Regions from separate parts of the Bacillus tuaregi genome, predicted to be linked through region 1. Evidence: riboswitches for the same ligand, from Rfam matches in the RefSeq annotation. Region 1 holds a riboswitch; the other holds the start of a gene.

Region 1 (15,356 bases):
GAGGTATTAGCTGTAAACGTTGGGGAAACAGAATTTGCCGTCAATCAATTTATGCAGCGTCATCAATTATCTTTTCCTGCTGTCATTGATAAAACAGGAGATGTTCAAACTGCCTATGGAATAAATCCATTACCGATTACGTTTTTAATCGATAAGGACGGGACTGTAGTGAAATCCCACACAGGACAACTGACTGAAGAAATGGTACAGGATTTTATGGAACAAATACAACCTTGAACATGGGGAGTTTAAAAATATGAATGAGGTAAAATGTGATTGCGGGCACGTCAATCCGCATGGAACCTTGCTGTGCGAGGCGTGCGGAAAAATATTGGATATATCAGAGACAGACAAACAGTTATTAGACATGAGGTATGAGGGCAGTGCACGCCGCTCTCAGACCTATAATAAAACGATCGTTGATAAAATATGGAACTTTTTCTCCTCTGTTAAAGTGGGAGTTTGGTTGATTGTTATTACTTTGGTAGCTTCAGCGCTTGGGACGCTTTTCCCGCAGGAAATGTATATTCCGCCTACATTACCGGCTGCTGAATATTATAAGGACCAATACGGTTGGATCGGACAACTTTATTATGAACTAGGTTTCCATAATTTATACAGCTCTTGGTGGTATTTATTATTAATTGCTTCCATTGGTGTTTCACTTGTCATTTGCTCACTGGACCGTGTTGTCCCGTTATACAGAGCATTGAAAACGCAAAACGTGACAAGGCATGAAGGTTTTTTAAAGCGTCAACGCTTATTTGGCATTTCAAAGACAGAGTCATCTGAGGATGCGCTCAAGAGAGTGAAAGAAAAATTACAAGCGAAACGTTATCGTATTCGAGAGGAAAATGGAAATATTCTCGCTGAAAAAGGACGGTTCTCAAGGTGGGGTCCATACGTCAACCACATTGGACTGATAATCTTCTTAATTGGCGGAATGTTGCGATTCGTTCCCGGGATGTATGTGGATAAGGTTCTTTGGTTACGTGAAGGGGAGACAAAGGTCATTCCAGAGACAAAGGGCGAGTATTATTTGAAAAATGACCAATTTGTACTTGAAGTGTATGATGCCCAAAAGGATGGAGAGGTCTTTGATGCTGCTCTAGAACAAAATGGAATGGTCCCTAAAAATTATCAATCCAATGTAACTCTTTATAAAAAGGAAGGTAATTCCATTCCAGGAGTTACACCTGAGCTTGAAAAGGTAAAGGATTATGAAATTCGTGTCAATCAGCCTTTGAAATTTGAGAAATTTGCTGTTTACCAATCTGAGTATAAGTTAAATCAACTCGATAAAATGACCTTTGCACTCACAAATAAAACCACAAATGAAGAGTACGGGACCATGACGGTTGATTTATTTCATCCAGAAGAGAAATATGTTCTTTCTGATCAATATTATGTTGAAATGCTAAGCTATTTTCCGGATTTTCAATTTAATAAAGGTGGAGAACCATCCACAAAGTCGAGTGTTCCTAATAATCCCGGCTTTATTTTTAAAATGTATACACCCGAAACTCCTGATGGGGAAGTCAGCTTTGTAGCCATTCGTCAAAATATTGAACCATATGGTGATAATCAAAATAAAATGACCTTCAAGGGTGTCGAAACAAAAAATGTCACAGGCTTAACCATTAGAAAGGATTTAACGCTTTGGATACTTGCTCTGGGCGGTGCCATTTTTATGCTAGGTGTAATCCAAGGTTCGTATTGGAATCATCGTCGAATCTGGCTGCGTAAAGTTAATGGAGAGCTGTGGGTTGCTGGCCATACAAATAAAAACTGGTATGGACTTAAGAAGGAAATCTCAGCAGTACTAGAGGGTACTGGTATTTCAGAGCCTGTTGATCAACTAGATGAAGAAAAGAACGGATAAGGGGGAAATAGGTTGGTTAACCTAAGTAGTAATTTATTATATACAGCTTTCGTTCTCTATTTAGTTGCTCTTGTTTTTTTTGGAGGGGCGATTAGGGATAAGAGAAATCGACAAGGGAATAGTAGCTTAAATCTTTGGGCAAAGATCGGGATTACCATCACAATAATTGGATTTGCAGCACAGGTTGGGTATTTTATCATACGCTGGATTGCGTCTGGACATGCGCCGGTTAGTAATTTGTTTGAGTTTACAACTTTTTTTGGTATGGCACTCATTGGTGCTTTTATCGTAATCTTTTTCATTTACAAAACTCCATTACTCGGCCTATTCACATTACCAATTGGAATTTTAGTCATTGCTTATGCAAGTATGTTTAATAGAAATATTACTCCTCTCATCCCATCACTGCAGAGTGACTGGCTTCATATTCACGTTATTACTGCTGCATTGGGAGAAGCTATTTTAGCCATTAGCTTTGCCGCAGGGTTAATCTACCTTGTAAAACATATTGACCAGACGAAAAAAAGTAAAGGTACATTTTGGCTCGAAATCGTAATGTTTGGACTCATATGTACAATTGGTTTTATTACAGTGACAACCGCTTTTTCACTTAGTGATTATAAGGCAAGCTTTAATTGGGTTGATAAAGGCGGTGCTGAGGCAGAGGTTGAATATACAATGCCGGCATTAGTCGGACCACATGAAGGAGAACTGGTGACAAAAGGGAAATTTGAACCATTTCTTTCTATGCCAGCCATTATCGATGCGAAGAAGCTTAATACAGTGATATGGTCGCTAACAGCTGGATTAGTACTTTATGGACTTATCCGATTGTTCGCAAGGAAACGGATTGGTGAGCTGTTAAAGCCGCTTGTCAAAAATATTAATTCAGATCTTGTGGATGAAATTAGCTATCGTTCTGTTTTAATTGGTTTTCCTGTTTTTACTTTAGGTGCTTTAATCTTTGCGATGATTTGGGCGCAAATTGCTTGGACTCGCTTTTGGGGCTGGGATCCAAAAGAGGTGTGGGCCTTAATTACATGGCTCTTTTATGCAGCGTTTTTACATTTGCGTCTATCAAAAGGCTGGCATGGTGAGAAATCAGCATGGTTAGCCGTAATCGGATTTGTCATTATCATGTTTAATCTAGTTGCTGTCAATCTTGTCATTGTAGGTTTACACTCATATGCAGGATAATAAAGAATAATCGTTTAGCCTCACTTTTTAAAGTGCAGGCTTTTTTAAAAAGAAATATTTTCCTGAAAGCACATGAAATCATAGAAAAAACCCGTTTCTTTAGGTACAATATACTTGCTAGGAGGGTATTCTTTTGGATAAAAATGTGAAAATATTAGTTGTTGATGATGAAGAAAGAATCAGACGTTTATTAAAAATGTATCTAGAAAGGGAAAATTATGTCATTGAAGAGGCTGAGGATGGAAACGAAGCCTTGTCAAAGGCATTGGCAAATGATTATGATGTCATCCTGCTGGATTTAATGATGCCGGGTAAGGATGGTATTGAAGTTTGCCGTGAGTTGCGTGAGAAAAAAGGCACGCCTGTTATTATGTTGACAGCTAAAGGCGAAGAAGTAAACAGAGTCCAAGGGTTTGAAGTTGGCACAGATGACTATATCGTGAAACCATTCAGTCCGCGTGAGGTTGTCTTACGGGTGAAAGCATTGTTAAGACGTTCTGTAAAAACAAACTATATTCAAACGGAACCTGTTACAAAAGATATCATTGTTTTCCAGCACTTAACCATTGATAATGATGCCCATCGAGTGATTGCAAATGGTCAAGAGGTTAGCTTGACTCCTAAAGAATATGAGCTGCTCTTTTTCCTTGCAAAATCACCTGATAAAGTATTCGACCGTGAACAATTATTAAAAGAAGTATGGCATTATGAGTTTTTTGGTGATTTGCGTACGGTTGACACGCATGTAAAACGCTTACGTGAGAAATTAAACAAGGTTTCAGAGCAGGCAGCCAAAATGATTATTACTGTCTGGGGTGTAGGGTATAAATTTGAGGTTATAAATGAATGATGTTTTGGCGTAGTGTCGTTGTCAAGCTTTGGTTTACTATTCTTTTACTTGTTTCATTTATATTATTTATCGTTTCCATTATGATTATGGAATTTCTGCAAAATTATTCTTCTTCACAAAATGAGCAAAATCTAGTGGAGAATGCGGAGAAAATTGCGGAAATTGTCGAAAATTACGAACTTCAAACGGCCTTGGATATTTCCTGGGAATTAATAAATGATGTAACCAACGCTACGATTGTCCTGAGTCCTGAGGAACATTATTCTTCACCAGAAAAAGCTAATACGGTAAAAATTCCGGTTAATTACTTTTTTGATGATAAAGAATTAATGCAGGTAATGGAGGAAAAGGAAACCAAAAGCATCGTAACATCTTTTTCAAATCGCTATAAGAAGTCAATGGATAATCAACTCGTTATTATTGGGGTTCCTTTAAACATTCGAGATGGTCAAAATGGTGCTGTTTATATTTATCAGTCGGTTGAAGTAGGGGAAGAAACAGCAAGAGAAACGACGAAATTTATTTTACTTGCTGCAGGAGTAGCCATTATATTAACGACATTTTTCGCTTTCTTTCTGTCTACAAGAATTAATGCACCGTTAAGAAAAATGAAACAGGCTGCTTTTGAAGTAGCGCGGGGTAAGTTTGATACTAAAGTCCCGATATTAACTCGTGATGAAATTGGGGAATTAGCCACAGCCTTTAACCAAATGGGAAGGCAGCTGAAATTTAATCTTAATGCTTTAAGTCAGGAAAAAGAGCTTCTGTCCAGTATATTAAGTGGGATGGTTGATGGTGTTATCACGTTTAATCGTGATGGTACGATATTAATGACGAATCCTCCAGCCGAGTTATTTTTACAAAGCTGGTATTATGAAAAGAAAAGTCAGGAAAATAGTTCTGCTGCTGTGCCATCAAAGGTTATGGAATTATTTGATTTAGCTGTAAGTACTGAGAAAGAACAAATTGGAGAAATCACTCTGCAGGGACGATATTGGGTGATGATTGTCAGCCCACTGTACAGTCATAAGAATATTCGTGGGGCTGTTACCGTTGTAAGAGATATGACGGAAGAAAGAACCTTGGATAAAATGAGGAGTGACTTTATTGCCAATGTATCCCATGAACTGAGGACACCTATTGCGATGATGCAGGGCTACAGCGAAGCGATTGTTGATGATATTGCTGAATCTCATGAAGAGAAAAGAGAGATGGCTAAGATTATTTATGATGAATCATTGCGCATGGGCAGGCTTGTAAATGAATTGCTAGATTTGGCAAGAATGGAATCAGGGTATTTCAATCTTATGCTTGATCAAGTAGAAATTGGTCCTTTCTTGGATAAAATCAAAAGAAAGTTTCAAGGGCCCGCAAAAGAAAGGGATATTTCTTTGTTATTTGACCAAGAAACTGAGGTGGAATTCTTTGAATTTGACTCGGATCGGGTTGAACAGGTATTAACGAACCTTATCGATAATGCGATTCGTCATACACCTGAAGGAGGAGAAGTTTCGATTATTGAACGCAGTGATGAAAGAGGGCTCTATATTGAAGTAAAGGATAATGGAGCTGGAATCCCTGAGGAAGATCTTCCCTTTGTATTTGAACGCTTTTATAAAGCCGATAAAGCAAGAACACGGGGCAGATCGGGCACGGGGCTGGGTTTGGCAATTGCGAAAAATATTATTGAAGCCCATCATGGTCATATTACAGTACAAAGTATTCTCGGGAAGGGGACATCTTTTTCCTTTTATATCCCAAGAAATGCGAAAAAAAGCTAATAATTTGCCGATTGTTCTTGATTCACACGAAACAAAACATGGGGGAAGGATTTTATCCTTCCTTTTTTATTTTTTATAAATAATGCGTTTTTTCGTATAAAAGAGACTATTATTCCGTATTCTAATAGATGTGTTTTTTGCAGCTGCTCTCTATTAATTTGCTCTAATGTACCGTTAACCGTAAATAAAGGAGTGACCCCTATACGTAGTTCTAAATCATACTAGGTATACATAGTTTGAAAAGAGGTACTAGATCAAGGAGGAAAAGAATTGCGAGAATACATAAAACGTTTTTTGATTGCTGGAATAATGGCGCTTTGTGTAAGTTTATTATTTTTGGGCATAAAACACGCAGAAGCTGCCAGCAACATAAACGAGATGACAACAGATTGGATGTGGCCCTCCGATGGAGTCATTACCGATTCTTTCGGTACTAGACAGGGACAGCACATGGGGATTGATATAGCATCATCCCCAGGAACCTCCATTCATGCTGTAGAAGCTGGAGTAGTCTCTAAGTCTTATTATTCAGATACATATGGACATGTTGTGTTTATCAAGCATGATAAAAGCTTCGAGACCGTTTATGCTCATTTACAGGAAAGAAATGTTCATGAGGGGGCAAGAGTTCAGAGAGGAGAGGTCATTGGTAAAATGGGGAGCACAGGTGATTCATCCGGTGTCCATCTTCATTTTGAAGTACATCAATCTCATTGGACAGTTGATAAGAAAAATGCAGTTAATCCAATGCTGGCATTAGGCGAGGTAAAAATTGGACAAGCTGTTGCTGCACTGCAAAAGGATCAGCAGGCTATTGAAACGGCCGGTAGATTTATGGCTAATAACCATAATACTTATGTTGTGAAAAAGGGTGATACATTATATTCGATTGCCAAAAAAGTAAAGATGAGTGTCACTGAATTGAAAATGAAAAATGGCTTGAAGGATGACCTGATTACGCCTCAACAAAGGTTAATGGTTGATTAAGCTAAAAAAGAACAATAGGACAAGCTGTCCCTTTGTTCTTTTTTTACTGTTTTTGCAGGATATTCACGAACTTTTGTCGAAAAAGTGGCAGAGAAGAAAGTTTTATGTCTAGATTATAGGCTGATATATTCACAACGAGGTTTTCTTTCAGTATAATTATCGTGTAAAACAAAAACAAAATATGATCTATCTTCGGGGCAGGGTGAAATTCCCGACCGACGGTGATGAGTGAAATACTCTAAGCCCGTGAGCTTGATTTGATTAAGCAGGATTTGGTGCGATTCCAAAGCCGACAGTACAGTCTGGATGGGAGAAGATGGAGGTTTAGCAGCATTCAAAAAAATAATTCTAACTGAATGCTTATTAAGCATACCTTCTAATGAATTCTCCCTCAAGTTTCCATACTTGAGGTTTTTTAATGGAATTTTATTGGAGTGTTGTGAAGCTGAACCTACTTCTTTGGAGATGATGGATCCAAAAGAAGGAGAGAGAAAAATGAGTAAAGGGCAAAACAAAGTAAAAGCATTAGTTACAATTGCTATGTTAAGCAGCATAGCGTACGTCTTAATGTTGGTGAATTTTCCAATTCCACCATTCCCAAACTTTTTAAAAATTGACTTTAGTGATCTTCCTGCATTAATTGGGGCCTTGATATTTGGACCAATGGCAGGTATCATAATTGAACTCTTAAAAAATGTACTTGATTATTTTATGACAGGTAGTGAAACCGGTGTTCCAGTAGGGCACTTTGCAAACTTCGTTTCAGGACTACTTTTTATTCTGCCAACCTATTATATTTATAATAAAATGAAAACGAAAAAGGGTATGACGATTGCCTTAATCGTCAGTTCATTAATTATGTCAACGATTATGAGTGTTCTGAATTACTATGTATTAATACCAGCGTACACATTTTTCCTTAACTGGCCGGCCATGGGTGCAACGGAAATGCGTCAATATATTGTTGCTGGAATACTTCCGTTTAACCTCATAAAAGGTTTGGCAATGTCAATCGTATTTATGCTCCTATTCACAAAGATGGGAACCTGGCTGAAAAAACAAGCTTCCTACAACGAGTATAAGGTGAGAAAAGTAGTATAAAATAAAAAGCACCTGATAGGTGCTTTTATTCATTGATTCACATAATCCAGTATTAAATAGCTATCAAAAAAGCTCCCTGCTATGAGGGAGCTTATTATTTCATGAAATTATTCGAATTTAGTTGCGTCTCCATCGAATGGCTCTTCAGCAATTTTAATTGAATCTGTAGGACAGCCGTCAAAAGCATCCATCATATCATCAATTAATACATCAGGAATTTCAACAACTCCTTGGTTGTCATCAAGTGTTACAAATGCAATACCTTCATCATCATAATCATAAATGTCTGGTGCAGCTGCGCCACATGCTCCACATGCGATACATGTTTCCTTGTCTACGATAGTATATTTTGCCATTAATAAAACCTCCCAAAAAATATAAGCTTTTATTGTTATCGTCTTAACGAAAAACTTTAACGATAAACTCTTTTTCTATTCCCTATTGTAAAGCTGTATGAAAAACTTTTCAATAGAAAAAATATTGAGAATACCATTTAAGCTTTTTATTATGAAATTCATGGAACATATATTATAATAACTAGTTCCACTGTTTCATGATATGATAAAATCAGACAGTTTTCAGTGATTCTGGTAACAAATTATCTAAATTTGACAGAAAAAGATATGGTATGGTGATGAAATGAAGCTGACCTTTAACCAATTAATGATTCTTTACTGTTTACATAAATTACAGGGTGAACGGACGATTTATTCAATCTATCATTTATTACAGGGGAAAAAATCCTCCCAAACTATTCAGGATGCCCATTTGTTTCATTTAGCACCATTATTTCAAACAGAAACGAATATAAGTAGGCAGCAATTAGAAACGATGGTTACAGAGTTATCTAATGAACAGCTGATTATCGAAAAAGCTGCCCAGCATTATGCTGTTACGGAAAAAGGAGTAAAGCAACTGGAAAAGGGACTAGCCGAAACGCCGATTCCAAAACATGTGAATGGATGGAAACATCAACGAACATCGCTTGTTTTTTGGGAAAGATTATCTCTTGCTGTTCAGGTTATTTCAAATTTAAAGAAACGTGAGTCCAAATATCTTCCGGTACAAAGAAAAACAGAAACCTTGTTATGGATAAGACAATTTCTTGCACATAACAGATTGAGCAGAGACTCACTTGGAAAGCAAATATATCAAGAATTGGTTAGCTGTTTAGAAAGTGACCCCTCGCTTAATCCTGATTATCTTGTCATAAGACTGACTGGATATCGGTCCATTGGCTACACGGAAGTTCAGGCGGCACAGAATTTTCAAATGGAACAAGCCTATTATCATTACCATTTTTTAAGTATTCTCCATTATATGATCGGACATATTGAGACAAATCCGGCACATTTCCCAATTTTATCTTTTTTTATAGAAAAACCGCAAAAACATAATTTAACCAACTCAACGGAAAAAACCTATACGTTATTAAAGCAAGGACATTCCGTTACAGATATTATGACCATTCGAGGCTTAAAAAAAAGCACAATTGAAGATCATCTTGTTGAGTTAGCGTTAAATGTAGAAAACTTTACGATTGATGCTTATGTTTCCGCTGAAAAGCAAAACTTAATCAAGCAGGCAGCCAAAAAGCTACAGACAAAGCAGCTTAAGCAGATTCGCAGCATGGTGGGGCAGGCTGGTTATTTCGAAATAAGACTCGTATTAGCAAAGTATGGTGAAGAACTATGACGCTGGAAAAGTATTTGACAAAATATTTTCGATATTCTTCCTTCCGGGCAGGGCAGAAGGAAGTGATTACTACTGTTCTTGATGGTTATCATACGATGGCCATGCTTCCGACTGGTACAGGAAAATCACTTTGTTATCAGCTTCCAGGCTATCTGCTTCCTGGCCATGTATTAGTTGTTTCTCCGTTATTATCATTAATGCAGGATCAAGTAGAGCAAATGAAGATGAATGGTGAAAAAAGCGTGGTGGCAATCAACTCCTTTCTTACCGGAATGGAGAGAAAAAGGGTTTTAAGTCAGTTAGAACAGTATAAATTTATTTTTATTTCCCCTGAGACATTAGCTAATGAGCGTATTATGGAGCTCTTTCAGCGCATAAATATTTCTTTATTTGTCATTGACGAGGCTCATTGTATTTCTCAGTGGGGATATGATTTTCGACCTGATTATCTGAAGCTTGGTATAGTACGTAAAAAATTAGGACGTCCCCTGACCCTAGCCCTAACAGCAACAGCAACTAAAAAGGTAATAATAGATATCATTAATATATTAGAGCTTGAACATTGTAAAAAAGTGATTTCTTCTGTTGACAGACCAAACATCGCCTTGACCGTTCAACAAACTGAAAGTCAACAGGAAAAATGGGAACTTCTTTATGGTCATATTGCTAAATTTGCTGCTCCGGGAATCGTTTATTTTTCAAGTAAAAAGATGGCGGAGCAGGCGGTTGAATTCTTGCAAAGTAAGGGGGTTCAGCGGGTAATGGCTTATCATGGCGGAATGGATCAGGAATCAAGAATATTAATTCAGCAGCAATTTCTGCACAATCAGCTTGATATTATATGTGCGACAAGTGCTTTTGGCATGGGAATTAATAAAGAGAATATTCGGTTTGTCATTCATTTTCATATGCCGCAGCAAATGGAGTCGTATCTTCAAGAAATAGGACGGGCAGGAAGAGATGGCCTACCGAGTATAGCCGTCCTATTATATTCAACAGGAGATGAGCAGTTAGCATATCAGCTCGCAGAGTCAGAAATACCATCCTCAGAGCAGCTTGATTGGCTTGCTGATATGTTGGAGGTATCAAAGGAAATTTCCTATTATCAGCTGCCGTTTCAAGAGCAGCTTCAAAGGATGGGAGGATTTACCGAAATACAATGGCGAATGCTGTGTGATTACTTGTTGCAACTTGATGTGCCTGGTGATGTGAAGCAAATTTGTCATCAGTATAAAAAAGAGCTTGATAAAAGAAGACAATTAAAAAGGGAAAAAATTGCTTCTATGACTGGATGGACTCTTTCGAAAAGCTGCCGAAGAGAAAGAATTCTTGAATATTTTGGAGAGAGAGCGGCTGGAAATAAGCCGGAAAACTGCTGTGATATTTGTGGATTGAAATGGCGTCAATTTCATGAATTACCGGTTATGACCAATAATTATGACGAATTTAGTTGGAAACAGCGATTAGCTGATATATTATTAAATTAATAGAATGGACTATGTTAGACTGTATTCGTTAATAAAATGGATTAACTTGATTTGTATAAGCGAGCTGAAATGATGAAAAACAAACGTAATCTTATTCAAGAGGTAACAGACAAGCAATTACTACTTTCCTTGTATTTTACGCAAATTTTACTATTCCTGTGTTCATTTATTTTCGGTATATTTTTATTTGATAGCTTTACTGAATTTTTTCAGTTATTTAGATGGAAAGATACTGAGATTTTGCTTGTTGGAGGAACAGCAGGACTTGCTGTGTTTTTCCTTGATTTACTATTAATGAAGCTTTTAACTGAGGAATATTATGATGATGGCGGGTTAAACAAACGAATTTTCCAGGGAAGGTCAATATATCAGATAGCTTTCATTGCTGTAATGGTATCCATTAGCGAGGAAATATTATTTCGAGGAGTGATTCAGACTCATTTTGGCTTAATTGTGTCAAGTCTAGTCTTTGCAGTCATTCACTACCGTTATCTATTTAATTGGTTTTTATTATTAAACGTCACACTATTAAGCTTTTTCATCGGTTTTATTTACTTACTAACAGAAAATTTACTTGTCACTATTTTTATGCACTTTTTAATTGATTTTTTACTAGGGTGTTTTATTAACTATACATACGGGAAAAGCAACACAACAGAATAGGAAGGGAAATTAGATGAATAAAGAGGATCCATACAGAGATCAAGTAGAAAGACGGCGACAAAAAATAAAACCGGCAGATTTTCCAGAAGGCCAGGTCGTTGATCGTGAGGAACTGCCGCCAAGAAGCCGAGTGCATCAACAAAAAAGGAAAAAAAATAAATGGAAGCTTAAATATCCAGTCATTCGCTTATTGGTACTTTTCTTCATTTTGCTCCCGATTACAATCTTTAGCATTTATTCTGCGATGACAAAGGATAAAATAGGTGATTCAGAGCCTGTTGTTGGGGAATCAACGGATGGTTTTGAGTTTATTGATATAGAGGATTCTAAGGATAGCGATGTTGAGGAGCCTGTAGAATTGAAAAATGAAAATAGTGATACTGTTGAAGAGGATAATGCTGCCATTCAAGATGTATTAGGGAATGAACAGGCTAGCGACCTTGAACAGCAGGATATGATTGAAAAAGAAGCAGTTGTTTCAAATGTTTTAGGGGAAAGCAATGATGTTTCATTACAAACCCATTCAAAGGAAACCGTCTATCATACGGTGAAACCAGGTGAGACGATTTTTAAGATTTCAATGATGTATTACAAATCGAAATCCGGTATTGACACGATAAAAGCGACGAACGGTCTTACATCCAATGAAATTAGGGTCGGACAGGTTCTTATTATTCCATTAAACAAGTAAATCCGGACTCAAGTTCCGGATTTTATTCATAAATCCTCGGACAAGCTCATAGATTGGTATGGGAGGCGGGGATAACATGGAGTCACCAATTATGATGCTTGACGAAAGGACGGACCAAGCGACAAGAAAAATGCTGCAAAAGGTAGTTGAGAGAAAACAAAAGTTTGACAGGCTGACACGCATCCATTTAATCATGATGTGGAGTGGGATTTTGATTACTTTAGTCTATTTTGTTTTTCTTTATTACACGATGATGATTCCCTATTCATATTCTTTTGCTGTACTTTTCTCAAACTTTGTCAATCATACAAGTAATTTATTTATGCTAATGGTGATAATGGGTTTATTCGGCTTAATGAATGTATATCGACAAAAACGGGATAAGGCCGAGAAGGAGTTTCATGCCTTACGCTGTGAAATAATAGATAAAAGTAAAGACCTATGGAAGAAGGAAGATGCATGGATTAATCGTCATCTTGTATTTGAGATGATGAAAAAGAACTATGACATAAATCTATATCATGAAAATAAATAAGAGCAGATTACTGCTCTTATTTATTTTCTAAAAGAAGATTAGAAAAATTTCTGTTTGTTTTGTTCATCCTTGAGAATTTCGACTGCTTCACGAAAACGTTGCGAGTGAACGACTTCTCTTTCCCTTAAAAAACGAAGACTATCATTGATATCGGGGTCGTCGCTCATGTTGATAAGCCATTGGTAGGTGGCTCTTGCTTTTTCTTCCGCAGCAATATCTTCGTAAAGGTCGGCAATTGGGTCACCCTTTGCTTGAATATAGGTGGCAGTCCAGGGTACTCCAGCGGCATTATGGTAAAAAAGTGCTTTATCATGGTCAGCATAGTGGGCCCCCAAACCAGCGGCCTTCAATTGCTCTGGCGTGGCATCCTTCGTTAATTTATAGACCATTGTGGCAATCATTTCTAAGTGAGCAAATTCCTCGGTTCCAATATCAGTGAGAAGGCCAACAACTTTATCAGGAATGGTATATCGCTGATTTAAGTAGCGAAGAGCAGCCGCTAATTCTCCGTCGGCACCACCGTATTGTTCAATTAAAAATTTTGCTAACATCGGATTACATTTACTGACACGTACAGGATATTGTAATTTTTTCTCATAAATCCACATTCTGCTCCATTCCTCCTTAAGCTTGTCGCAGCTAGTCAAGGCGTCTCATCTTACGCTAGTTGTCCCTGAGCAAGCCCTCTCCGCATCTTAGACTTGCCAGGGCCATGGTGGGTCATCCCAGTTCCAGGGGCATCCTGAGTAGCTGTTGCCAAATTGCTGCAGGGGTCCAAATTTACTTTCAATGGCCTTTTTTAAACGTCTACGTTCGCTGGCGCATTGATTAAATTGATTAATCGCTTCTACATCATCATTATGTGTGTCCAAATAAAGGGTTAGCTCAACGAGTACAAAGTCGACCGCTTGCAATTGTTCAAGGAGCTGGTAGTATTCCGGTGGTAGCTGCTTCATCCTTTAATGCCCCCCTTCGCCAGCTCATACGGATTGTAGTAGGGGTCATAAAAAATTTTCCAAAGCGTTCCTGCACGTAATGCCTCCATCGGTGAAAACTGTTCGAGGTTTGGTGGTTGGAATCCTACATATAGCTGAGGAGGAGTAGAATAGCTCTTTGTAGTAATTGGTTGGCAAGGATCAAAAGGACTTATATATGGATGATAATACTTTGTAGTTGTAAACATACAGACCTCCTTTTTATGCGTCTGTAAATCATATGAAGGAAACGACGTTCTATGTATATTTTTTGTTCAGCTCTTTTGAACAGTTTTTTTAGTCTTTTTCGTCATTTATGGTATGATTTCTAAAGATTGGAATTGAAAGACTAAAGAATGATTTATACTATTTGGGGGATATATGGAAATTATCATAATATTAACAATAGGTATTTTGCTGGGAGTATGTTTACTATTCTATATGTATAAAGAAGCTTTTGCCGATAAAGTGGTGTACCATCAATTGGAATTCTCCTCCTTTCCAGAAAGTTTTGGAAAAGTGAGGCTTTTCTTTATTTCGGATATTCATCGCCGGCGAATCACTGAAAATTTAATGGAACAGGTACAAGGTAAGGTAGATATTGTCATTATTGGCGGAGATATTACGGAAAAGGGTGTACCTATGGAAAGGGTAAAGGAAAATCTGCTTCAATTGAAAAGGCTTGGGCAAGTCATTTTTATATGGGGTAATAATGATTATGAAGTAGATGTGGCCTATTTAAATTCCCTTTTTTTAAACCTTGACATAAAGGTCCTCGTCAATCAATCTATTCCCTTTGAGGATGGGAAAGGAAATCGTTTTTTCATTCTTGGTGTTGATGATTTAAGTACCAATCAAGCAGATATTGATCAAGCCCTTATCAATACTGATAAGGAAAGCTTTAAAATATTAATTAGTCATAATCCAGAAATCTCGAGAAAGCTTCGTTCCGATCAGGGGATACAGCTTATGCTATCCGGACATACCCATGGAGGTCAAATTCATCTATTGGGCTTTAGTTTATACGAGAAAGGTGCCTTAAAGATTGAGCCAAATCGTACGACTCTGATAAGTAATGGCTATGGGACAACAGGGGTTCCATTGCGTTTAGGGGCCAAAGCAGAGACTCATATATTGACCATCCAACATAAGCATAGCTAATCACCGCTCCTGAATGAAAGAATAAGATGACATAAATATAATATTATCCTACAGCCAATGTAGACGACTCACCAACATGGTATTTTTTCATACACTACATTAAGAGTTTGTTCACGGTAGGGGGCATAATCATGCGCTTAGAACGATTGAATGCTAACAAAATAAAAATATTTTTATCTCTAGATGATTTATTTGACAGAGGTCTAACGAAAGACGATATATGGAAGGATTCATTAAAGTGGCACCAGCTTTTTCATGATATGCTTGAGGAAGCAAGCGAGACCTTTGATGTAGATTTCCAGGGGTCTGTTGCAGTAGAGATTTTCTCCATGCAGGCACAGGGAATGGTCAT
Region 2 (15,356 bases), 1.3 Mb from region 1:
GAATTATTGATTATTATTCGAAAAATAAATGTTAGGAAATGGGGGATGGCAAATGCCGACAAAGGAAGAAAGAGTATTAGCTGCAGTCCTTTATGTTGCGAGTTTTTTTACCGTCTTTATTGGCCCACTGATTATATGGCTGATTAAAAAAGATGATTCAGCATTTATTGATTATCATGGAAAGGAGTATTTTAACTTTTTAATTTCCTATACCGTATACACGGTAATCAGTATTATCCTGATGATTATATTAATTGGTATCCTCACGATTTGGCTGGTAGGAATCTATGTCTTCATTTTTACGATTATTGCCGCTGTAAAGGCATATGAGGGAGAGGTATATAGGATTCCGTTAGTATTTCGAATTATTCGTTAATAAGCCCGAAAAGCTGTTCTTGTATGAGAGCGGCTTTTTTTGTTTAATTATTTTCATAAATAGAGGCTGTGATTAATAGAATCATAATAATGAATCTAAAAATTGATGTTTTGTGGACAAGGAGTACTTTTATGAATATCCAACAATACTATCAGCAATCAGCCGCCGTTTCTTTAAATGCAGGTCTCGCTGCATTCATCCCATCAATCGTTATCCTTATTTACGTCTTTTTTATTTCACATTTCTATCAGCTTATTATACTAGTTAGTCCATTTCTTATTTATAGTTTTTTCTGCTATCAAAAATATCTATTAAATCAAAAACGAGCAAAAGCAGTAAAATGGTCATCGACTAGCCTCGAATCATCGGACCAGAACTTATTTGCTGGAAAACTATTATTTGCCTTTCTGCCAGCTCCTTCGCTAAGACTGCTCCTGTTCACACCAAATGGAAAAAAAGCAGGAGAGATCAGAGATCAATCGTTTTCTTGGATTAAATGGTTTACCCCCAACTTTCTGGATCGCTTGTTTGTGAATAAGTATATACTGATTGATGACTCAGACCAGCCAATCGCCTTTTTTCGTGACTTAAAAGATCGAATAGAGATTATTTCTCCAGCAAACGAAAAAGTAGTTGTTTTCAAACTGAACGGAGGAAAAAAGAAAGAGTACTGCTTGGAAAACAAGCGTATTACTATTAAAAATAGCAGCTTACAAGACTATTATTTTTTACTACCTGATGAAACGATACTAGCGGAAATTCAAACAGGCTGGATGCCGATAGAGTGGGGAGATCGCTTTGTTGACAGTAATACACCTATTCTAACAATGAAGGGGGACTGGTCGGAAAGAGAGATCGTTCAACTATTTTCACTCCTAGTTTGTCTCTATAAATTTAGAAATCATTAACAGGCTAAAAACAATCATAGTCAGTTACTATATATTCAGGTTAGACACAAAAATTTAACAATAAATGACTATTGATTAGCGTAATACATTGTCTCTTATTTTGAACTATGATACTATAATGTTAATTTAATAAGGAATCCTTCGGGGCTGGGTGAAATTCCCAACCGGCGGTGATGAGGTGATGCCTCTTAGTCCGTGACCCGGTTTCAGTAATGAAAACGGTGGATTTGGTGAAATTCCAAAGCCGACAGTGAAAGTCTGGATGGGAGAAGGATATGGAAGCGACACGTTAAAAAATGAGAGTATACTAACGTTTATTTAGTGTTCCGTTTTTTATGGTATTGCATGATGAAGCCCTGTACAAACTAATTGTATGGGGCTTTTTTAAGTTTTTACCACCAAAATGATCATGGAAATAGTCTGTCATTAATTAACCGCATTTTATGATCTCCTCCAATGTGTTTTATTATCCTTTTCTCCTGCAAAAGTTACCCCACAGCGAACGGATACCGATAAATTTCCCCATATATACTACAGCTAAAAGGAGGAAAACTGCCTTGTTCACTGGACTCATTGAAGAGTTAGGAACGATTAAAAGAATCAATGCAAAAGGACATACATTGGCTCTTGTGATTGAAGCACAAAAAATCATGAATGATTTAAAGCTTGGCGACAGTATCGCAGTTAACGGGGTTTGTTTAACTGTTACAAATTTCGCGAAAACTCAGTTTGAAGCAGATGTGATGCCAGAAACCTTTAAAAACACCTCACTTTCCTCGTTAAAGGAAGGTTCAAAGGTTAATTTAGAGCGAGCGATGCTGGCAAATGGGCGTTTTGGCGGACATTTTGTCACTGGCCATATTGATGGAACAGGTCGTATTCGTAAGCGAACGAATATGGAAAATGCGATTCTGGTTGAGATAGAAATCCCTGAAACGGATGCAAAGTTTGTCTTAGAGAAAGGTTCGATTGCGATTGATGGTACATCGCTTACTATTTTTAAAACCGGAAAAGATTCAATTACTGTCTCCCTCATTCCTCATACAGCAAAAGAGGCCCTGCTTGGCTATAAATCCGAAGGGGAAATAGTGAATCTAGAATTCGATGTTATGGCAAAATACTTTTATTCATTTATGAATCATCAGCAAAGTGAAGAAAAACCAAAGGGATTAACTGCCGACTTCTTAAAAGAAAATGGGTTTTACTAGAAGAAATGCAGCTGGGGATACGAGAAAAGTATTCATTTAAGGAGGAAAAAGGATGTTTCATACAATTGAAGAAGCGCTTGAGGATTTAAAAGCTGGTAAAGTGATTATTGTTGTTGATGATGAAGACAGGGAAAACGAAGGTGATTTTTTGGCGCTTGCCGAATTCGCTTCACCCGAGACGATTAATTTTATGGCCAAGGAGGGAAGAGGGCTGATTTGTACACCAGTGACAGAAGAAATTGCCAGCCGTTTTAATCTCCATCCAATGGTGACGAACAACACGGATGCAAAGGAAACGGCTTTTACAGTGACAATTGATCATAAAGACACAACGACAGGCATCAGTGCTTACGAACGTGCTTTTACGATTGAAAAGTTGCTAGATCCCCATACAAAAGCAGAGGATTTTAATCGTCCAGGGCATATCTTCCCGCTCATTGCAAAAAATGGCGGTGTCTTACGGAGAGCAGGTCATACGGAGGCAGCCATTGATTTTGCCAGACTTGCCAATGCGGCACCTGTAGGAATTATTTGTGAAATCATGAATGATGATGGTACAATGGCCCGCCTGAATAGTTTGAAACAGGTAGCTGAAAAATTTGACCTTAAGCTTGTATCGATTGAACAGCTAATTGAATATCGCTTAGCACATCACGATACAAACGTAAAGCAGGAAGTCGAAATCACACTTCCAACTGAATTTGGTGAATTCAAGGCATTTGGCTATACAAGTATCCTGGATGGGAAAGAGCATGTTGCGCTTGTTAAAGGAGAAATTAATGGTGCTGAGCCTGTCTTATTACGAGTACACTCAGAATGCCTAACGGGAGATGTGTTCGGTTCTAAACGCTGTGATTGTGGTCCACAGCTAGCAGCTGCCCTTCATCAAATTGACGAAGAAGGTAGGGGAATCCTCCTGTACATGCGGCAAGAAGGCAGGGGCATCGGACTGATCAACAAATTGAAGGCATACAGACTTCAAGAAGAAGGCTATGATACGGTGGAGGCCAATCACAGGCTTGGCTTTGATTCAGACTTGCGGGATTATGGAATCGGTGCTCAAATCCTCAGGGATTTAGGTGTTAAGAAGATGAAGCTATTGACCAATAACCCGCGAAAAATTGCTGGCTTAAAAGGGTATGGACTTGAGGTAGTAGAACGCGTTCCGCTGCAAATGCCGACTGAAAAAGAAAACGAGCGCTATCTTAAAACAAAAAAGGAAAAACTAGGACATTTACTAACCTTTTAACAAGAATAAAAACACTTAACACATATACCTAAAGGAGAGAAGTATAATGAAAAAAGTTATTGAAGGACATTTAATTGGAACAGGACTTAAGATTGCCATTGTTGTAGCTAGATTCAATGAGTTTATTAACAGCAAATTATTATCAGGTGCAGAGGATGCTTTAAAGAGACATGGAATCCAAGATGAGGATGTAACCATCTATTGGGTTCCAGGTGCCTTTGAAATTCCTTTAACTGCACAAAAATTAGCAGAGAAGGGCGAATATGATGCAGTGATTACGCTCGGCTCTGTCATCAGAGGGGCAACACCACATTTTGATTTTGTTTCAAACGAAGTAGCAAAAGGTGTTGCACATGCTGGAATGCAGACAGGAGTACCGGTTATTTTCGGAGTTCTAACAACAGATTCGATTGAGCAGGCAATTGAACGTGCGGGTACAAAAGCTGGCAATAAAGGCTATGATGCTGCGATGACGGCAATCGAATTGGCGAATTTATATCGTGAAATTGCCCAATAGGGATAGAAAATAGTGCTTTATAGAGGCTTTTTGTCATCTGTAGAGGCATGAACAAGGGATGTCGCATGATTGTGACATCTCTTTTTTATTTTTCTGATGCATAGTACAATTTTCGACACGATTATTGGTTTGAATAAGGTAAACTGTTCATAAATGTAAATTACACATATAAGAAAGTCGGAGGGAGTCATATGGAGGTTTTTGTAGCTAGACAACCTATCTTCAATATTGAGGAAGAAATTGTTGGATATGAGCTTTTGTATCGAAAAGACCTGACAAATGTCTTCCCCTTTATAGACGGTGATCAAGCCACAGCAGAGGTTATTATTAATAGTTTTCTGAATATCGGGCTTGAACGCTTAACAGAAGGGAAAAAGTTTTCTATTCATTTTACAGAAAATTTACTAGAACAAAAATTACCCACCTACTTTAGTCCAGACGAATTAATGGTAAAAATATCAAAGGAAGTCATGGTATCTAATAAATTGGTAACGATTTGCCGCGAGCTCAAGGAACGAGGCTATTTAATCATTATTGATGATCAAGTTCTGTTTCACGAACATCCGGCGATTGAAGAGCTCTTACCCCAAATCGCAATGATAAAAGTCGATTTTCGTAAAGAATATTCTCATCTGCTTAAACAGATTGAAGGAATGACGGCGAAATACCCTATAGAGCTTTTTGCTGAAAAAATCGAGACAGCAGAGGCGTTTAGTGAAGCAAAAAATAGAGGCTACGTTTATTTTCAAGGCTATTACTTTTCGGAACCGTTAATTGAATCGACCTATGACATACCGACAATCTTTTCTTCTCATTATCATGCAATACAAAGTATGTCATTAGAAGAAATAGACGTTGATGAATTAGCTGAATTAATTGAGAAGGACCTATCTCTTTCGATTAAACTACTAAAATTAATTAATACCTCGTCATTTGGTTGTGATCACAAAATATGTTCGATTCGGGCTGCTATTGCCTTACTTGGTGTTGATAAAATAAAAAATTGGGTACATGTCCTGTCTACACGGGAGTCATCGGGCGAGCCCTCAAGATTATCTGATCGATGTACACAGCTGATGCTGACTAGAGCAAAGCTTTGTGAAACCATTGCACGGCAAATCGGCACAGAGTATCCATCGGGTTATTATATGGCGGGATTAATTTCAACGATAAAGGAGCTGGTAAATCTCTCAATGGAAGAAATCCTAAAGGATCTACCACTAAAACAAGACATTCATGATGCATTATTGGGAAAGGAAAACAGCTACAGAATGGTGTTAGATTTAGTAGAGGCAGTCGAACAAGCAAAATGGAAGGAAATAAACCATATATGTAAACGGTTAAACATAACAGAACGGGACTTGTTTAGAATCTATGCAGAATCATCTAATTGGACATCGGAGATGATTCGCGAGGAAAAAAAAGCACATAATGGTCAGGACACAATCATTTTAAAGTGAACATGAAAATAGTTGAGAATCTAACTATTCTGCTATCTCCTTATCTGGAAAATATGGTACAGTAAAACCATAACAATCAGATAATTATACGGAGGTAGTATTGCGTGAATATTGACTTAATTAAATGCCACGGTTCAGGGAATGACTTTTTATTAATTGATGAAATGGATGGAAGGCTTTCGTTTTCCGAGGAGGAGCGGGCGAAGCTAGCGCTTTCACTATGCAATCGTGAGTCAGAATTAGGGGCAGATGGAATATTATTTGTATTAGACAGTGAAGAATCGGATGCTAGAATGCGTGTCTTTAATGCAGATGGCTCTGAAGCTTCAATGTGTGGAAATGGACTGCGTTGTGTTGCACGATATGTTTGTGAAAAATTGAATAAAGATGAAGCTGTAATTGAGACGATGAAGGCCCATTTACAGGTGAAAAAACAACCAGAGCTTTTCCCTGAAATTCCAACTTACATGGTGGAGATTTCACCGGTTTCTTTTCAATTAAAGGACCTGCCATTAGAGCTTGAGCAGGATACATTGATGAACCAACCAATCCATGGGTTATCAGACCTAGCGTTCACAGCGCTCTCGGTACCTAATCCACATATCGTGTCGATTGTTGAATGTGATGATATACAATCAGATAGTCAAAAAAAGATTAGTGAATATGTGAATGGTCCCAATCCTTACTTTCCAGATGGTGTGAATGTCAGCTTTGTTAAAAGCCTGACAAAAGGGGCTATCTATGTAAGAACCTTTGAAAGGGGTGTAGGCTTTACAAATGCATGTGGCACTGCCATGTCAGCATCAAGTCTTGTGACATGTTTACATGGTTTAAATGTAAAAGAGCAGACCATCGAAGTATATAATAATGGTGGTAAAGTACGCTGTGTGGTTCATGAAACGGAAAATGGTTATTGGATTGAATTAATTGGTAATGCTACTTATGTTTACCGAGCGACTATTCAATTGCCAGATTTGAGCGAGGGCAGTTTTACTGTATCGAGCAAAGATGAGTTTGAGGAGGAAAATGCTCAGTACGCCAAATTAGGGGAAGAAGCGCAAGCGTTTATCCGCCAGTATATGTAAATTGAGCAGGTGTAAAAGGATAGGTCCATATTTGGCCTATCCTTTTCAAAAATCATATAAACGTGTCATTTGCAATGAATTATTTCGTCTTTAAAAATTGCAGGACTGGATCAAAGTTTTGTTTCTGCTTTGCTTCAAAAAAACCGGCAAAAGGGTTGCCAACGCGATCCATTCTTTCAAGGATGGTAGGGATCTGAAAGGATTCCATCGTTAATCCTTTCTTTACCTCCTCCCAATAAAGCGGAGCAGCTATCGTCGCCTTCGGATTTCCTCGCGGAGAAAAGGGGGCAATAATCGTTTTACCTTCTGCATGCTGTACATAATCGACATAAAGACGGCCACCTCGTTTCTTTTTCATCCGCTCTACAGTAAAGGAATCTGGGTCCTTGACAATTAAATATTCGGCCATAAAGGCCGTAAACAGTCTGGTGTCATCAAAGCTATACTGATTATCTGGAAGTGGAATATAGATTTGAATACCTTTATTTCCTGAGGTTTTCACAAAGCTGATTAAATGGAGGCTGTCGAGTACCTCTTTAATCATATTGGCTGCTTTAATAGCTAATGAGAAAGCATCCTTTGAAGGCGGATCGAGATCAAAGACAATCTCACTTGGACTTCCATTTCCCTCGATTGTTTGAAAAGGAATATGAAATTCAAAGGCCAATTGGTTCCCTAGCCAAAGAAAGGTTTCCAGGTTATTGCAGACGATATAATTAATTCCCTCGGATTCTTTCGTTTGAACAAAACCGGGTGCATAATCCGGACAGTTTTTCTGGTAAAAGGGATCGCCAAACATGCCGTGTGGATAACGAATAACCGTTAATAGGCGATTATGTAAAAACGGTGAAATATAAGGGAAAATCCCGTGTAAATATTCAATGTATTGTTGCTTGTTTATGGCTGGCTCTTTCCATAAAGGTTTGTCAGGGTGGCTGATGTTCTCTTCCTCTGATAACGACGTTGCTTGTTTCGCTTTTGGCTGTTTTATAGCTGCTTGCAAGTCATCAGGCAGCATGCAATCCTTGGCAGGTATTTCTGTGAAGGCCTGGATACTTGGCTGCCTAAGTGTTTTTCCTTCTGGCCATTCAATATATTGTACCTTAACAGTCAGCTCAGGACGAACCCATATCGCATCCTTGATTCTCTCTGGTTCATTATAAAAGGGTTTATCCGCTAATTTCATCGCTTCAACTTGATTTGTAAGCTCCTGCCAATCCTTCCTTGACATTTTACCTGTCCCACAATGCCCGATATACCATAAATGTCCTACATGATCATATAAACCAAGTAATACAGAGTTTACGACTTCTGCGCGATAGGTAACACCCGCAATTACGGCGATAGTATCTTGATAGTTTTTCACCTTCTGCCAGCTTGCATCCTTACCGTCGATGGTGTATGAGCTATTAAGGTTTTTGCAGACAATTCCTTCTAAATGATGCTCTTTCGCTACTTTCCATAGGGCGACAGTGTCTTCTTGTGAAGGGACAAGTTGAACATGGGCATGGGGGCGTACGCAGTCATGCAAAATGGAAAGACGTTCTTTCAACGGTCGGTCATGAATCCAGCTTCCATTGTAGTAAAGGATATCAAATATCATATAAAAAATCGGTACTTCATGTTTAACAAGCGGAATGCGATTCATTTTTCTTAACCCATCCCGCCGCATGACTTGATGAAAGGAGGGATTTCCTTTTTCATCAAGGGCGATCACTTCCCCGTCAAAGATCACGGACTTTCCCTTAAAATAATCAGTAATGGCTGTGATTTCAGGGAAATGCAACGTCCTTTCACGTAGCTTGCGATTAAATAATTGAATCTCATTCCCGTCATAATAAGTTAATATTCGAACCCCGTCCCACTTAATTTGCGAAATCCACTCTTTGCCGCTTGGAATTTTTTCTGATGAAACAGGTTCAAAGGGAATGATTGGTTTTAGATCCATTAGGTTAACTCCTTTTTTCTTATTGTTGCCTTCCTACACTAGGTATCATTCACTGGGATTACTGCAATAAATTACTTTGTATTTGTCTGTATGTACTACACAAATTAATAAAAATAACTAGGAATGGAGCATCAGCTATGCACACAATTTGGAAAGGAAGTATTAGTTTTGGGCTTGTCAATATACCGATAAAACTGCATTCAGCAACAGAAGATAGAGATGTTAAGCTAAGAACACTCCATAAGGAATGTCATTCGCCGATTAAATATGAAAAGGTATGTTCTGCTTGTAATGTTGAGGTTAAGCCGGAGGAAATTGTGAAGGCTTATGAATATACAAAAGGCAAATATATCGTATTAGATGAAGAGGAGCTCGAAAAATTAAAGAAGGAAAATGAGGACAAAGCGGTTGAAATCATTGATTTCGTAAAAATGGAGGAAATTGACCCAATTTATTATGATCGCAGCTATTATATGTCACCTGGGGAAAATGGAGGCAAAGCCTATTCTTTGCTACGTAAAGCTCTAGCAGAAGCAGGGAAGGTCGGAATGGCAAAAATCATGATCAGGTCAAAGGAACAAATGGCTGTTATTCGTGTTCTTGATAACACAATGGTGATGGAAACGATTCATTTTCCTGACGAAGTGCGGCCAGCGATTGATGTGCCCAATGTTCCTGAAGAGGACAAAGTAACGAAAAAAGAGCTTGATACCGCGATTATGCTAATTGATCAATTAACGACGGAGTTTGATGCTAGTAAATATACCGATGAATACCGGACAGCGCTACTTGATTTAATTGAATCGAAGCGGAGCGGCCAGGAGGTTGTTACTTCCTCTCCTCAGAAGGAGGTAAAAGCGAATGTGACGGATTTAATGGCTGCACTCCAGGCGTCAATCGACCAAACAAAGCCAAAGAAAGAACCGGTTAAGAAGAAGCGTACAGCAGCAAAACCAAAATTGAAAAAGGAAGCCTAACTCATTGGCCATTTGCCAAAGCGGATGAATTTCATCCGCTTTAATAACGATTAGCAAGTAAAAGCTTCAATTGACACATACATATGAAGGGATGAGAGAATGGAAACGTATGTACGTTCAGGAAAGAAGCTACAGTATTTAGGGGTTGCTGCTCTTCTGTTACTTCTTTTCCTCTATGGTTTTATTAAAATGTCCCAGCAGCTGAGCGGATTCGATATACAAGTTTTTGATCATCAAATGATAGCCTATATTCAATCGGCCATTTCCCCACAATTAACAGCCTTGATGCTAGTGATTACTTTTTTGGGCTCTGTCGGATGGATAACCTTTATTGTTGTTGTGCTTGTAATCGTTTTTCTTGTGAAGAAAAAGAGGGCATTAGCACTTTTTTTTGCTGCTTCGAGTGGCATCGGTGCATTATTTAATATGCTGCTGAAATGGCTGTTTAAAAGAGAAAGACCTGATATATTGCCCCTCATTAGTGAAGAAGGCTATAGTTTTCCCAGCGGTCATTCAATGGGTTCTTTGATTTTTTATGGATCCCTTGCCTATGTTTTACTTCATCTAGTAACTAAAAAGAGTCTTCAAACTGCTATCGTTATTGTCAACAGCATGACCATCCTTTTCATTGGATTATCAAGAATATATTTAGGTGTTCACTATCCAAGCGATATTGTCGGCGGCTTTTTAGCCGGGGGCGTCTGGCTGCTATTCTGTATCATTCTTTTTCGATATTACGAATACCGGCATGACTTATAGTATATTCAACGGATTAGGAATGATAAACTAAAGAGAGAAAGCATGGCTGGAGGGGGAAACCGATGGAAACTTATATTTTAGCATTAGACCAGGGAACAACGAGTTCTCGGGCAATTTTATTTAATAAAACTGGTGGGATTGTCCATACTGCACAAAAGGAATTCACGCAATATTTTCCAAATCCTGGCTGGGTCGAGCATAATGCGATTGAAATTTGGGGGTCGGTTTTGGCGGTTATTGCCAGTTGTTTAACAGAATCAGGGATTAAACCGGAACAAATAGCAGCTATTGGCATTACAAACCAACGCGAAACTACGGTGGTTTGGGATCGTCATACTGGGATGCCTATTTATCATGCAATTGTTTGGCAATCAAGACAAACAAGTAGTATCTGTGATGAATTAAAGGAAAAGGGATATAATAACTTATTTCGCAAGAAGACCGGCTTACTGCTTGATCCTTATTTTTCGGGGACTAAAGTCAAATGGATTCTCGACCATGTAGAAGGAGCACGTGAGAAAGCGGAGAAGGGTGAACTATTATTCGGGACAATTGATACCTGGTTAATTTGGAACCTTACAGGCCGGACAGCGCATGTGACGGATTATTCCAATGCTTCAAGGACATTAATGTTCAATATTTATGATTTAAAGTGGGATGATGAGCTATTAGACATTTTATCCGTAAAGAAAAATATGCTGCCAGAAGTCAAGGCGTCATCAGAGTTGTATGGATATACGGCTGAGGAGCATTTCTTCGGAAAAAAGGTTCCTATAGCCGGTGTTGCAGGAGATCAGCAGGCTGCTCTATTTGGGCAGGCATGCTTTGAAGAAGGAATGGCCAAAAATACGTATGGTACTGGCTGCTTTATGCTGATGAACACGGGTGAAAAGGCAGTCCAATCCGAGCATGGATTACTGACGACCATTGCATGGGGTATCGATGGGAAGGTTATCTACGCACTAGAAGGAAGTATTTTTGTCGCCGGTTCAGCGATTCAATGGCTGCGAGATGGGTTAAGAATGATTAAAACGTCAGCAGACAGCGAAAAATATGCAAAAAAAGCAGCTTCATCAGATGGAGTCTATGTCGTACCGGCATTTGTTGGATTAGGAACCCCTTATTGGGATAAGGATGTAAAGGGGGCTGTGTTCGGATTAACTCGCGGTACCACAAAGGAGCATTTTATCAGAGCAACTCTAGAATCACTTGCTTACCAAACAAAGGATGTTCTTTCGGCAATGGAGGCTGATTCAGGAATCAATTTGACTACCTTACGTGTTGATGGAGGAGCAGTGAAAAATAACTTTCTGATGGAGTTTCAAAGTGATCTATTAAATGTTCCTGTTCAAAGGCCGCAAATTAATGAAACCACTGCATTAGGTGCAGCATATTTAGCCGGTATTGCTGTTGGTTATTGGAGCGGGAGAGAGGAAATTGCTAAGCAATGGGCTATTGAGCATACCTTTTTACCTAAAATGGATATAAATCTGCGAACTCAACTTTATGAAGGGTGGCAAAAGGCGGTAAATGCGGCAATAGTATTTAAATAATATCATAGGCGAGTCTGCACGTTCAAAAGCACAGGCTCGCTCTGTTACTGGAAGAGAATTGACAAAAGAAGAAAAAACCCTTATTCTTAAGTAGGACATATTTTCGTATTGAACGAAAGTAAGATGTTTTGCTGTACTAGAGGACCATCGCAAGTAAGTACTATCACCTTCCAATAATACTTCCTTACATGAACGAATGTAATGTATCTTCGTATATCCAACACTCTTTGTAAAAAATCTCAAATCATCTTTTTATCACATTATAAGCAAAACCTGATTCCTATTGGCGCGGTCTCGGAACCGTATAGATGGAAGAGAGGCAGGGCTTCTGTTGTATTAGGTTTATTAATGATTCTAACTGAAAATATATTAATATAGATATGTCTAAAAAGGATGATCACAGGAACATGGTCATCCTTTTCTAATTTGATAAGCTAGATTAGATAATTTATGTGTTGACATTAATGGCAATAGCGATTATAGTAAAGATACGCTATTAAGTTCGGATATATATTTTTGGATAAGTTGTCGTAGCTGCGAAATCTGTAGTCGATGTTTATTCCTACAGATAAATATAGGCTACGATTTTTTTTATGGTAAATATTATATGTAAAACTTAGAGTGAATTTTTTATTTTTTCGGAGGTAACACAATGAACACAGGTAAAGTAAAATGGTTTAATGCAGAAAAAGGTTTTGGATTCATCGAATCTTCAGAAGGACAAGATGTATTCGTACACTTTTCCGCTATTCAAACTGAAGGCTTCAAAACTTTAGAAGAAGGCCAAGACGTTTCTTTTGAAATCGTTGAAGGTAACCGTGGACCACAAGCTGCTAATGTAGTGAAAGCATAATAATTGCTTATCTGGGTGATGCACTAAAAGATGCATCACCTTTTTCATGTGATTATTACTAGTACCTATTCTTTATAGAGGAATCCAAGCTGGATGATTCTATAAGGTCAATGGTGAGCTATTCACCGTTAATAAACCCGTTCGGACAAGCTTTTTTAGGTGAATGAGCAATATCCAATGGTTTTCTAGTACGGCTGTTTACTTTTTCTTAGCTAATCATGAAAAAAAGACAGGGGAAATGGAAACCATAGTATCGTACAGTGGGAATGTTACGATTTTAGTTATTTAAAGGAGGAAATTAAATTTTGACAACTTTTTCAGATTTCGGCTTATCAAGAGAACTTGAACAAGCCGTTTATAATATGGGCTTTGAGGAGCCATCACCGATTCAAGCGCAAGCCATTCCAATCGCATTAAGCGGTAAGGATATGATTGGGCAGGCGCAGACAGGAACCGGTAAGACTACTGCTTTCGGTGTACCTCTTTTAGAGAAGATAAGTGTTGATGCAGGCATTCAAGGACTTGTTGTTTGTCCTACCCGTGAACTTGCAGTCCAAGTGGCAGAAGAGCTTAATCGGATTGGGCAAGTAAAGGGAATACGCACCCTGCCTATATATGGTGGACAGGATATCGGACGACAAATTCGAGCATTAAAGAACCGTCCACAGGTCATTGCAGCTACACCAGGCCGCTTAATCGACCATATTGAGAGAAAAACGATTCGTCTAGACCATATTAAAATGGTGGTGCTAGATGAAGCAGATGAAATGCTGAATATGGGATTTGTAGAGGACATTGAAAAAATCCTAGCCAAAGTACCTGATGAAAGACAAACGCTGTTATTTTCTGCTACTATGCCAAGACGAATCCAGGCATTAGCAGAAAAATTCATGGTAGAGCCTGAGCTTGTCAGAATCAAAGCGAAGGAAATGACGGTAACAAACATTGAGCAGCATTATATCGAAGTACATGAGAAGCAAAAGTTTGATGTTTTATGTGGTTTGCTTGATATTCAATCGCCAGATTTAGCAATCGTTTTTGGCAGAACAAAAAAACGGGTTGATGAGGTTGTTGAGGGGCTAATTAAAAGAGGTTATTCTGCAGAAGGAATACACGGTGATATTCCACAGGCAAAGCGAGACACCGTCATTCGCCGTTTTAAAGAGCAATCAATTGATATTATGGTTGCCACAGATGTTGCTGCTCGTGGCCTTGATATCAGTGGAGTTTCTCATGTGTACAACTTTGACATTCCACAGGACCCAGAAAGCTATGTCCATCGTATCGGCCGAACAGGGCGTGCCGGGAACAAAGGGAAGGCAGTTACGTTTGTCACTCCAAGAGAAACGGATCATTTAAGAATTATTGAAAACATGACAAAAAAGAAAATGATGAAAATGCCAATTCCTACAACACACGATGTATTGGCTGGTAACCAAAGGGTAGCCATTAATCAATTGTTGGAGACAATTGATAATAACGACTACCAGGAATATAAGCGATTAGCAGAAAATTTACTTGAAGATAAAGATTCTGTTACCCTTTTAGCCGCAGCCTTAAAATTAATTACGAAGGAGCCCGATGCAACTCCGGTTAAGCTAACGGCAGTTGAGCCATTGAGATCGAAGAAGCCAAAAGGTGACTTTAGTAAGCGTCGCGGTAGTAATGATAGAAATAGTCGTAATGATAAAGGCAGGTCTCGTGATCGGGACCGTAGAAGAGGTAGAAATCGTCCTTCTAACGAAAGAAATCGTTAAAAAAGATAAAATTTATGAGAAAAGCATTATAAAATTCGAGAAAATTACCCATATTATTAAAGACAGAATTTCATTCTGATTTTTTTAGTTATTTGATTTAGGAGGAAAAGTAAATGGCAACAGGTAAAGTAAAATGGTTTAATGCTGAGAAAGGTTTCGGATTTATTGAAGTCGAAGGTGGAGACGATGTATTCGTACACTACTCAGCAATCCAAACTGACGGATTCAAAAGCCTTGATGAAGGTCAAGAAGTTAGTTTTGATATAGAAGAAGGTCAACGTGGACCTCAAGCAGTAAATGTAAATAAAATATAATGAATGATAAAGCCCGCTTTATAATAAAGCCGGGCTTTATTTATGGAAGTTTGATTAGAGAACGGAGGAAAATATATGAAAACATTCAAAGTGCAGTTTCACCAGGAAGATCAAATGGATACGATGACAGTTCAAAAATTAAGTGAAGAAGATTTTAACAATCGAACAGAAGGTGGTACAAGGCATTTATTTGAGCTTGATACCAATGTTGGCTTTTTCATTTTCTTTGATGCGGTGGACAAGGATGGTAGAGAGTCCTATCTAGTTCTTCAATATGAAGAAGAAAGCGAAGATCCTAGTGCTTGTTTTGGATTTGAATTAAGTGACTTTTATCAATTTACAGCATTATATTTAAATGATTTAGAATTTCAAGAGGAGCTTGAAGAGGGTGA

Evidence for each region. Region 1 has a riboswitch for FMN ahead of BQ5321_RS17045 (ECF transporter S component). Riboswitches for the same ligand answer to the same signal wherever they lie in the genome.
Region 2: linked by a shared signal. The riboswitch ahead of ribE (riboflavin synthase) and the one ahead of BQ5321_RS17045 (ECF transporter S component) in region 1 are both predicted to bind FMN.

Annotation. Positions count from the first base shown of each region.
Region 1 is NZ_LT629731.1:3,051,389-3,066,744, reverse strand. It holds gene resA (thiol-disulfide oxidoreductase ResA) at 1-237, shown strand, start outside; gene resB (cytochrome c biogenesis protein ResB) at 257-1,882, shown strand; gene ccsB (c-type cytochrome biogenesis protein CcsB) at 1,895-3,079, shown strand; gene BQ5321_RS17060 (response regulator transcription factor) at 3,213-3,929, shown strand; gene BQ5321_RS17055 (ATP-binding protein) at 3,926-5,710, shown strand; gene BQ5321_RS17050 (peptidoglycan DD-metalloendopeptidase family protein) at 5,981-6,697, shown strand; FMN riboswitch at 6,882-7,019, shown strand; gene BQ5321_RS17045 (ECF transporter S component) at 7,193-7,798, shown strand; gene BQ5321_RS17040 (ferredoxin) at 7,906-8,154, opposite strand; gene BQ5321_RS17035 (YpbB family protein) at 8,438-9,493, shown strand; gene BQ5321_RS17030 (RecQ family ATP-dependent DNA helicase) at 9,490-10,980, shown strand; gene BQ5321_RS17025 (CPBP family intramembrane glutamic endopeptidase) at 11,032-11,643, shown strand; gene BQ5321_RS17020 (LysM peptidoglycan-binding domain-containing protein) at 11,657-12,334, shown strand; gene BQ5321_RS17015 (YpbF family protein) at 12,411-12,869, shown strand; gene BQ5321_RS17010 (manganese catalase family protein) at 12,908-13,477, opposite strand; gene BQ5321_RS17005 (spore coat protein CotJB) at 13,565-13,825, opposite strand; gene BQ5321_RS17000 (spore coat associated protein CotJA) at 13,822-14,052, opposite strand; gene BQ5321_RS16995 (metallophosphoesterase) at 14,225-15,004, shown strand; gene BQ5321_RS16990 (genetic competence negative regulator) at 15,136-15,356, shown strand, end outside.
Region 2 is NZ_LT629731.1:1,800,893-1,816,248, forward strand. It holds gene BQ5321_RS10920 (DUF4870 domain-containing protein) at 53-376, shown strand; gene BQ5321_RS10925 (hypothetical protein) at 508-1,284, shown strand; FMN riboswitch at 1,418-1,562, shown strand; gene ribE (riboflavin synthase) at 1,842-2,492, shown strand; gene BQ5321_RS10935 (bifunctional 3,4-dihydroxy-2-butanone-4-phosphate synthase/GTP cyclohydrolase II) at 2,545-3,741, shown strand; gene ribH (6,7-dimethyl-8-ribityllumazine synthase) at 3,788-4,258, shown strand; gene BQ5321_RS10945 (EAL and HDOD domain-containing protein) at 4,450-5,718, shown strand; gene dapF (diaminopimelate epimerase) at 5,823-6,803, shown strand; gene ligD (DNA ligase D) at 6,883-8,751, opposite strand; gene ku (non-homologous end joining protein Ku) at 8,889-9,728, shown strand; gene BQ5321_RS10965 (phosphatase PAP2 family protein) at 9,828-10,487, shown strand; gene glpK (glycerol kinase GlpK) at 10,550-12,040, shown strand; gene BQ5321_RS10975 (cold-shock protein) at 12,693-12,893, shown strand; gene BQ5321_RS10980 (degradosome RNA helicase CshA) at 13,199-14,650, shown strand; gene BQ5321_RS10985 (cold-shock protein) at 14,764-14,964, shown strand; gene BQ5321_RS10990 (cytosolic protein) at 15,040-15,356, shown strand, end outside.